Regions from separate parts of the Streptomyces sp. NPDC047017 genome, predicted to be linked through region 1. Evidence: riboswitches for the same ligand, from Rfam matches in the RefSeq annotation. Region 1 holds a riboswitch; the other holds the start of a gene.

Evidence for each region. Region 1 has a riboswitch for guanidine ahead of ABZ858_RS26925 (MBL fold metallo-hydrolase). Riboswitches for the same ligand answer to the same signal wherever they lie in the genome.
Region 2: another riboswitch for guanidine. It lies ahead of ABZ858_RS19415 (multidrug efflux SMR transporter); the one in region 1 lies ahead of ABZ858_RS26925 (MBL fold metallo-hydrolase).

What each region holds. Positions count from the first base shown of each region.
Region 1 is NZ_JBEYVW010000017.1:159,769-163,156, forward strand. Features, by position in the region: gene ABZ858_RS26910 (NAD(P)/FAD-dependent oxidoreductase) at 1-415, opposite strand, end outside; gene ABZ858_RS26915 (YrhB domain-containing protein) at 883-1,158, opposite strand; partial or broken gene ABZ858_RS26920 (hypothetical protein) at 1,147-1,682, shown strand; guanidine-III (ykkC-III) riboswitch at 1,800-1,871, shown strand; gene ABZ858_RS26925 (MBL fold metallo-hydrolase) at 1,883-2,761, shown strand; partial or broken gene ABZ858_RS26930 (transposase family protein) at 2,949-3,388, shown strand, end outside.
Region 2 is NZ_JBEYVW010000010.1:276,593-279,980, reverse strand. Features, by position in the region: gene ABZ858_RS19435 (HNH endonuclease signature motif containing protein) at 1-521, opposite strand, end outside; gene bcp (thioredoxin-dependent thiol peroxidase) at 670-1,137, opposite strand; gene ABZ858_RS19425 (DUF3618 domain-containing protein) at 1,280-1,609, shown strand; gene ABZ858_RS19420 (co-chaperone GroES) at 1,665-2,021, shown strand; guanidine-III (ykkC-III) riboswitch at 2,092-2,165, shown strand; gene ABZ858_RS19415 (multidrug efflux SMR transporter) at 2,202-2,522, shown strand; gene ABZ858_RS19410 (transglycosylase domain-containing protein) at 2,558-3,388, opposite strand, start outside.

The sequences.
Region 1 (3,388 bases):
CGTCCTTGCCCCACATGGCCTGTACGCCGGGGATCTCCGGCAGCGTGTCGCGCAGGCCCGTGGCGAGCACGACGTGGCGGGCGGTGAGCGTCGCGCCTCCGTCCAGCCGCACCAGATACCGGCCGTCCGCGCCGGGCGCTACCTCGTCGACCCTACCCCTGACCAGCGCCGCCCCGTAGCGGGCAACCTCCGCGCGGCCGGTCTCAAGCACGGTGAGCGGGGGCACACCATCACGGGAGAGGAAGCTGTGCATGTGGGCCGCGGGCGCGTTGCGCGGCTCCCCGGCGTCGACGACGGCGACCGGGCGACGGGCCCGTGCGAGCACGAGCGCGGCATTCAGCCCGCCCGCTCCACCGCCTATCACGATGACATCGTACGAGGTTCGGTTCTGGGTCTCGTTGTGTGCGCCGGTCATGGCGATCACCTCCTCCGCCAGAGTGCGGGCGACCTGTCGCCCCAGACAATTTTTGTTGCCGTTACCGGGACGCGTCGAGGGAGCCGGCCCGTGCCGGGGCAGTCGCCGAACGAGCCGTGCCGGCGGTGAGCGCAGCTACGGCGCCGCCCGGCCACCGGCTTCCGCCAAGATCCCGTACGGCAGTCGAAGGGCGCGACGTGCCGTCGGCAACCCGGAGATATGTCCCCCTCACGTCGTGACATCACCGGCTTGCCGACATCGCCCCCCGGGGGCGGCCGGGGCAGCACCGCGCACCGCTTCACGGACCCGTCGTCGTCCGCCGGGGAACCTTCAGATACTCACCGGGTCAGCACTCGGGAGAACGCCCCGCCCGCACGGAGGAGTTCACCCCATGTACCGAATTCCACCATCCGGCCGTTCTCCAAGGGCTGTCCCGCAACTGTGGTTGCGGGACAGCCGCAGCCTCGTCAGGTGCTCGGAGTCGTCCTCCACAGGTGGCGTTCATCCAGGGTTCCTGACCGTGCGTCGCCGCGTTCAAGGTCGACGAGGATGGGCCGGCAGTCGAGCAGTTGCTGTCTCACGTCACGCGAGGCGAGGTACTGCACGGAGTTGCAGGGCACGATCAGGAGCCCGTTGCTCTCGCGGACTCGCTCAGTGTCGATGGCGAGAAGCGGCTCGTCATCGCGCTGGCTGCACGCGAGAAACGCCACCGCGAGCCGCAGGACTTCGTCCTGCTCCCGCATCCGCCTCCAGTCTGTCGGTCCGACGAGGGTTCGAGGCAATTCGGGAAGCCGGTGACCGTTCCGCGGCGCCAGGGTGCGGATGTCGTTCGCAAGGGTCGGCCGCGGAGTCCTCCGCTTGCGGCCCGGACCCTGCTGTCGCGGCGGCCTACTGGCGCACAAACCATCGCCGAGTGGTCGAAGAACTACCGGTATTCCACCAGCCACCAAGTCGTCCTCGACGCCGACACCCGCCCCGCCTGGTCGTCGTGATCGGTCGGCCACTCGCCGCGAACCGCAACGACTGCAACGCGTGGGAGGAGTCCGGCGCCAAGGCCGCTGTCGGCAAGACCACCACGTTCGCGGACGGCGGCGCCCGGGGCGAGCACGTCTTCGCCCGCACGAAGACCTGGAAGATACTCCGCGACTGTCGACTCAAAGGCGACGGCGTCCATCACGCCATGCTCGGCATCGCCCGGATGCATAACGTCACCCTCGCCGGACAGGACTGCGGGCCCCGCGGCGGCAAGCGTGCCCGAGCAACCTGAATGAGGACATTCCAGGCTCTCGCAGTGAAGGTCACGTTGAGGGTGCCCAGCACAGAGCGATGCCGCTGCACCCACGCAGGGCCAAGAGGAGCCGCTCAGTGTCGTGATAGCGTCGCTGCGGAGGCTCGTAGGTGCGTGCCTGCCCCGGACGAGATGTGCGCCGTACCCGGCCCGCCAAGACGACGCACTCAGGAGGCGTCGTGGACGTAGACATACCTTCTACTGATTCCGCCGGCTCGGTTCCCCCGCCTCGCGAGTTGGACGTCCGTTGGATCCACGGCTCACCATCGGCCAAGCACAACTCCGACCCGGACATCCAGGTCTACGCGTTCGACGAGCATACGGTCATCCTGAGACAGAACATGGCGATCAACTACGAGGCGCCGTTCCTGTTTCTGCTCTTCGGCGATGCCCAGGCAGTGCTGATCGACACCGGCGCTACCGCGTCCGCAGAGCTTTTCCCCCTGCGAAGGCTGGTTGACGAACTCGTCGAGGACTGGCTCGCCCGCCACCCCCGGCACAGGTATCACCTGCTGGTGCTGCACACCCATCCCCACGGCGACCACATCGCAGGGGACGCCCAGTTCACCGACCGCCCCGACACCACAGTGGTCGGCGCAGACCTCGCCACCGCCTGGAAGTATTTCGGATTCGACGAGGACCCCACCACCGTGGCGCAGGTCGATCTGGGAGACCGCGTGCTCGAGTGTCTGGCCACCCCCGGGCACCACCAGGCAGCAGTCACGTTCTACGACCCATGGAGCGGGTTCCTGCTCACTGGTGACACGGTCTACCCTGGGCGACTGTACATACAGGACTGGCCTGCCTTTGCCCGGACCATCGACCGACTGATCGAGTTCTCCGAACGTCGACCGGTCACCCACGTCCTGGGCTGCCATATCGAGATGACCACCGATCCAGGCGTGGACTACCCGATACGCACCACCTACCAGCCCGACGAGCCCCCGCTCCAGATGACAACCGCCCACCTGCACGAAATCCGCGCCGCGCTCAACGAGAGCGGCGACCGGCCCAGGCGACGCGCCTTCCCCCTCTTTGTTCTCTGCCCAGGCGATTGAGCTTGCACAGCGAGGTGATCTTCGCCGCTACGAAATGATCGTCGAGCGAGGTGTGGTCCGGTCTGTCGCCGGATCGGCCGGGGTGGTGCGGTGACGTGTGGCCGTTCGCCGTTGCCTTACGAGCTGGTGCGTGATTGTGGTTGAGGTGTGATCGCGCGGGGGTGGGACGATCCAGCCCGTGGCGATCATGATCAACCGGAACATCCTCGCGCATCAGTTGTTCACAGGGATCTCCCGGCAGCATCTGGCCGGCTTGGTCGTGGAGTTGGCCGTTTCTTGGGAGGTCCTGGTCGAGGGACGCCGTCACGAGACACGTGGCGGGCCCAGGAAACGCGAGGCGGGGGCAGGTGCCCGGCATCGCCTCGTGTTCGTCGACCGGCTGGTCGTCACGCTGATCCACCTGCGACACGATCTCCCCCACTCTGTCCTTGCCCTGTTGTTCGATGTCGACCGCTCCACCGTCACCCGCGCGATCGCAGAGATACGCAAGCTCCTGGCCGAACGAGGATGCGCGGTCCCCGACCGGCCCGGCCTGCGGCTGCGGACCCTGGCGGACGTATTCGCTTATGCCCAGGCCGAGGGCATCGAGCTGCGGCTGGACGCCACCGAGGTCCAGGTCCGCAGGCC
Region 2 (3,388 bases), on a different contig from region 1:
GCCTGGGCGCGCAGCATCCGTTTCAGGGTCGCGCGTGAGCGGCTGTCGTCCGGCACGCCCAGGGCCCGGGCCACACCGCGCACACTCGTCGTCGTCGCCGCGGCGGCGCTCAGCTGCTCGCGTGTGAAGGGCAGGTCCGGCTCCGGCTGGTTCAACCCGGGGAAATGGCTGACGTCGATTCCGGCCGCACTGATCCGGCGTCGGATATGGGACAGCGTCCCGGTGGCTGGTGTGGCGCCCAGCTTCAAGGCCACTTCGCGGAGCGAGGACGACGCGGCGGCAGCCTCTGCGATGGCGGCATCCGGGTACTTGCGCCACGGGCTCCGTTGGGCGAAGTGGCTCGTGTCGATGCCGTGACGGGCGACCTTCTCCTGCAGGAGCCGGCGCCGGCCTCCGCTCGTTCGAAGGCCGAGTCGTCTCATCAGGTCTGCCCAGGTGCGCGCCTCGGCGACGGCTCGCTCAAGCCGTTCTCCGGTGTACGGATCCGCACCTTCTCCGGTCGCGCCCGATGCAGTGCCCATGCCACAGCCTCCGCTCTCTTGGCTCACACGTTCGTGGCCTCGTACGGAGTAACGAACCGGTTGTCGGACAGTCACGCGCGGAATGGGCCGGAAAGGGGAACGGCCCGCGCCGGAGGTCCGGGCGGGCCGTGGGCGTGGGGTGGGGGTGTTAGATGCCCAGGTCCTTGATGATCTTGGCCACGTGGCCGGTGGCCTTCACGTTGTAGAGGGCTCGTTCGACCTTGCCGTGCTCGTCCACGACGACGGTGGAGCGGATGACGCCGGTGACGGTCTTGCCGTAGAGCTTCTTCTCGCCGAAGGCGCCGTAGGACTCCAGGACCTTCTTGTCGGGGTCGGCGAGGAGGGTGACCTTCAGGGACTCCGTCTCGCGGAACTTGGCGAGCTTCTCCGGCTTGTCGGGGGAGATGCCGATGACGTCGTACCCGGCGCCCGCCAGCAGGTCGAGGTTGTCGGTGAAGTCGCACGCCTGCTTGGTGCAGCCGGGGGTGAGGGCGGCCGGGTAGAAGTAGACGATGACCTTGCGGCCCTTGCGGTCGGCCAGCGACACCTCGTTGCCGTCGGCGTCGGGGAGCGTGAAGGCGGGGGCCGGGTCCCCGGGCTGGAGTCGCTCGGTCATCGAAGCTCGTCTCCTCGTGCGTGTCCGCGTACGTGGCTATACCGTGTCGGTCCGAGGGTAACCGGGGGTGCCGACAGCGCGGTCGCGGCGGGAGCTGACAGACTGTGCTGAACAGGCATCAGTTGACTTCGGAGGCGCGACGGTGGCGGACACGGCGGACACCAGGACCCCGGCTGAGATCGAGGCGGACATCAGGCACCGCCGCGAGGTACTGGCCGAGACGCTCGACGAGATCGGTGTGCGCGTGCACCCGAAGACCATCGCCGGGGACGCCAGGGCGAAGGTCGCCGCCCACGTCGATCACACCCTCGGCCGGGCCTATGTGCAGGTCAACCGAGTGGTGAGCGAGGTGCGGGGCCGGTTCACGGACGAGACGGGCGCGCCCCGCCTGGAGCGGGTCGTGCCGGTCGCGCTGCTCGCCGTGGGGGTCGTCGGGCTGCTCGCGGTGGGCACGCGCAAGCGCCGCGGCTGAGGTCACGGGCGACCCACCCGCGTACGGACGCGCTGAAGGCAGGTAGGTTCGAGGCGTGAGCGCCAACAACAACGAGCACAGCACCCACGACGACAAGCTGCCCATCCGGATGCTGCACGACCGCGTGCTGGTCCGGCAGGACACGAGCGAGGGCGAGCGGCGTTCGGGCGGCGGCATCCTGATCCCCGCGACGGCGGCGGTGGGACGCCGGCTGGCCTGGGCGGAGGTCGTCGCGGTCGGGCAGAACGTGCGGACCGTCGAGCCGGGCGACCGGGTGCTGTACGACCCGGAGGACCGGGCCGAGGTCGAGGTGCGGGGCACGGCGTACGTGCTGATGCGCGAGCGTGACCTGCACGCCGTGGCCGCGGACCGCTTCGAGGGGTCGGAGGACTCCACCGGTCTGTATCTCTGAATCCCTGAGCCGGTACGTCCGGCTCCGAATCCGCGTGAGGGGCCGGTGACCACCGTCACCGGCCCCTCACGCGTTCCTTTGCTAGCCTCGGGAGGAGCCCGACGAGACGCGCCGTACCGGGGACCAAGGCAAAGACGACGCACCTGTTCGTGAACGCCTGTTCGTCTCGGAGGTGCTGTCGTGGCCTGGGTCCTGCTTGTCGTCGCCGGTCTGCTGGAGGTCGGCTGGTCGATCGGGATGAAGTACAGCGAGGGCTTCACCCGGCCGGTGCCCAGTGTGCTCACCGGTGCCGGGATCGTCGCGAGCATGCTGCTGCTGTCCTGGGCCGCGCGATCCCTGCCCATCGGCACCGCGTACGGCGTGTGGGTGGGCATCGGGGCGGCCGGTGCGGCGGTGCTCGGCATGGTGGTGCTGGGGGAGCCGGTGACCGCCGCCCGGATCTTCTTCGTGTGCCTGCTGCTGGTGTCCGTGGTGGGGCTCAAGGCGACCTCGGGGCACTGAGTGTCCAGTGCGCCGACGTCGCCTTGAGCGTCGGCTCACTGGCGGCGGGGCGCGGTGCCGTTCTGCGGGCCGCCCGGGCCGTTGCCCGTGGTGGTGCCCTGGTCGCCGCCCGGGCCGTTGCCGTCCGTGGGGCCGCCCGGCCCGGTGGGCGTGCCGCCGCCGGTGCCGTCCGTGGTGCCGCCGGCCGCCGGGTTCCCGCCGCCGCCCGGCTGCCCGGTGTTCCCGCCGGCGCCGCCGCCCGGCGTGCTGCCCGTGCCGCCGTCGCCCGGCGTGCCGCCGCCCGAGTCGCCCGGGGTGCCGCCGGTCCGGCCCTGCGTCTGCCCCTGGTCCTGGCCCTGGGTGTCCTGGCCGCCCGGGGCCGTGGCGGTGGCGCCGCCGTCGTCCTGGCCGCCGGTGCCCGGCGTCTGCCCGGTGTCGCCCGACGGTGCCTGGCTCTCGTCGGCGCCGGCCTGGAGCTGGAGGTCGAAGTCGGTGGCCGGGGTGTTCTTCAGCGCGTCGCCCATGAACTGCGCCCAGATGCTGCCGGGCGCCCCGCTGCCGTTGATCCGGTCGAGGCCGAGAGCGCCGTACAGCGGCATGTGCTTGGCGTTGTCCGGGTCCTGGCCCATCACGGAGACGACGGTGGCCAGGTCGGGCGTGTACCCGGCGAACCAGGCCGCCTTGTCGTCCTCGGCGGTGCCGGTCTTGGCGGCGGCGGGGTGGCCGATCGCCTGGGCCGGGGCGCCGGTGCCGTTCTGCACGACGCTCTGGAGCACGGCGGTGGTGGTGTCGGCGGCCTGGCGGCTGACGGCCTGGCTGACGGTGGACTCGTACGTCGGCAGGACGACGGCGTTGGCGCCGTCCTTGGTGATCTTCGTGACCATCCG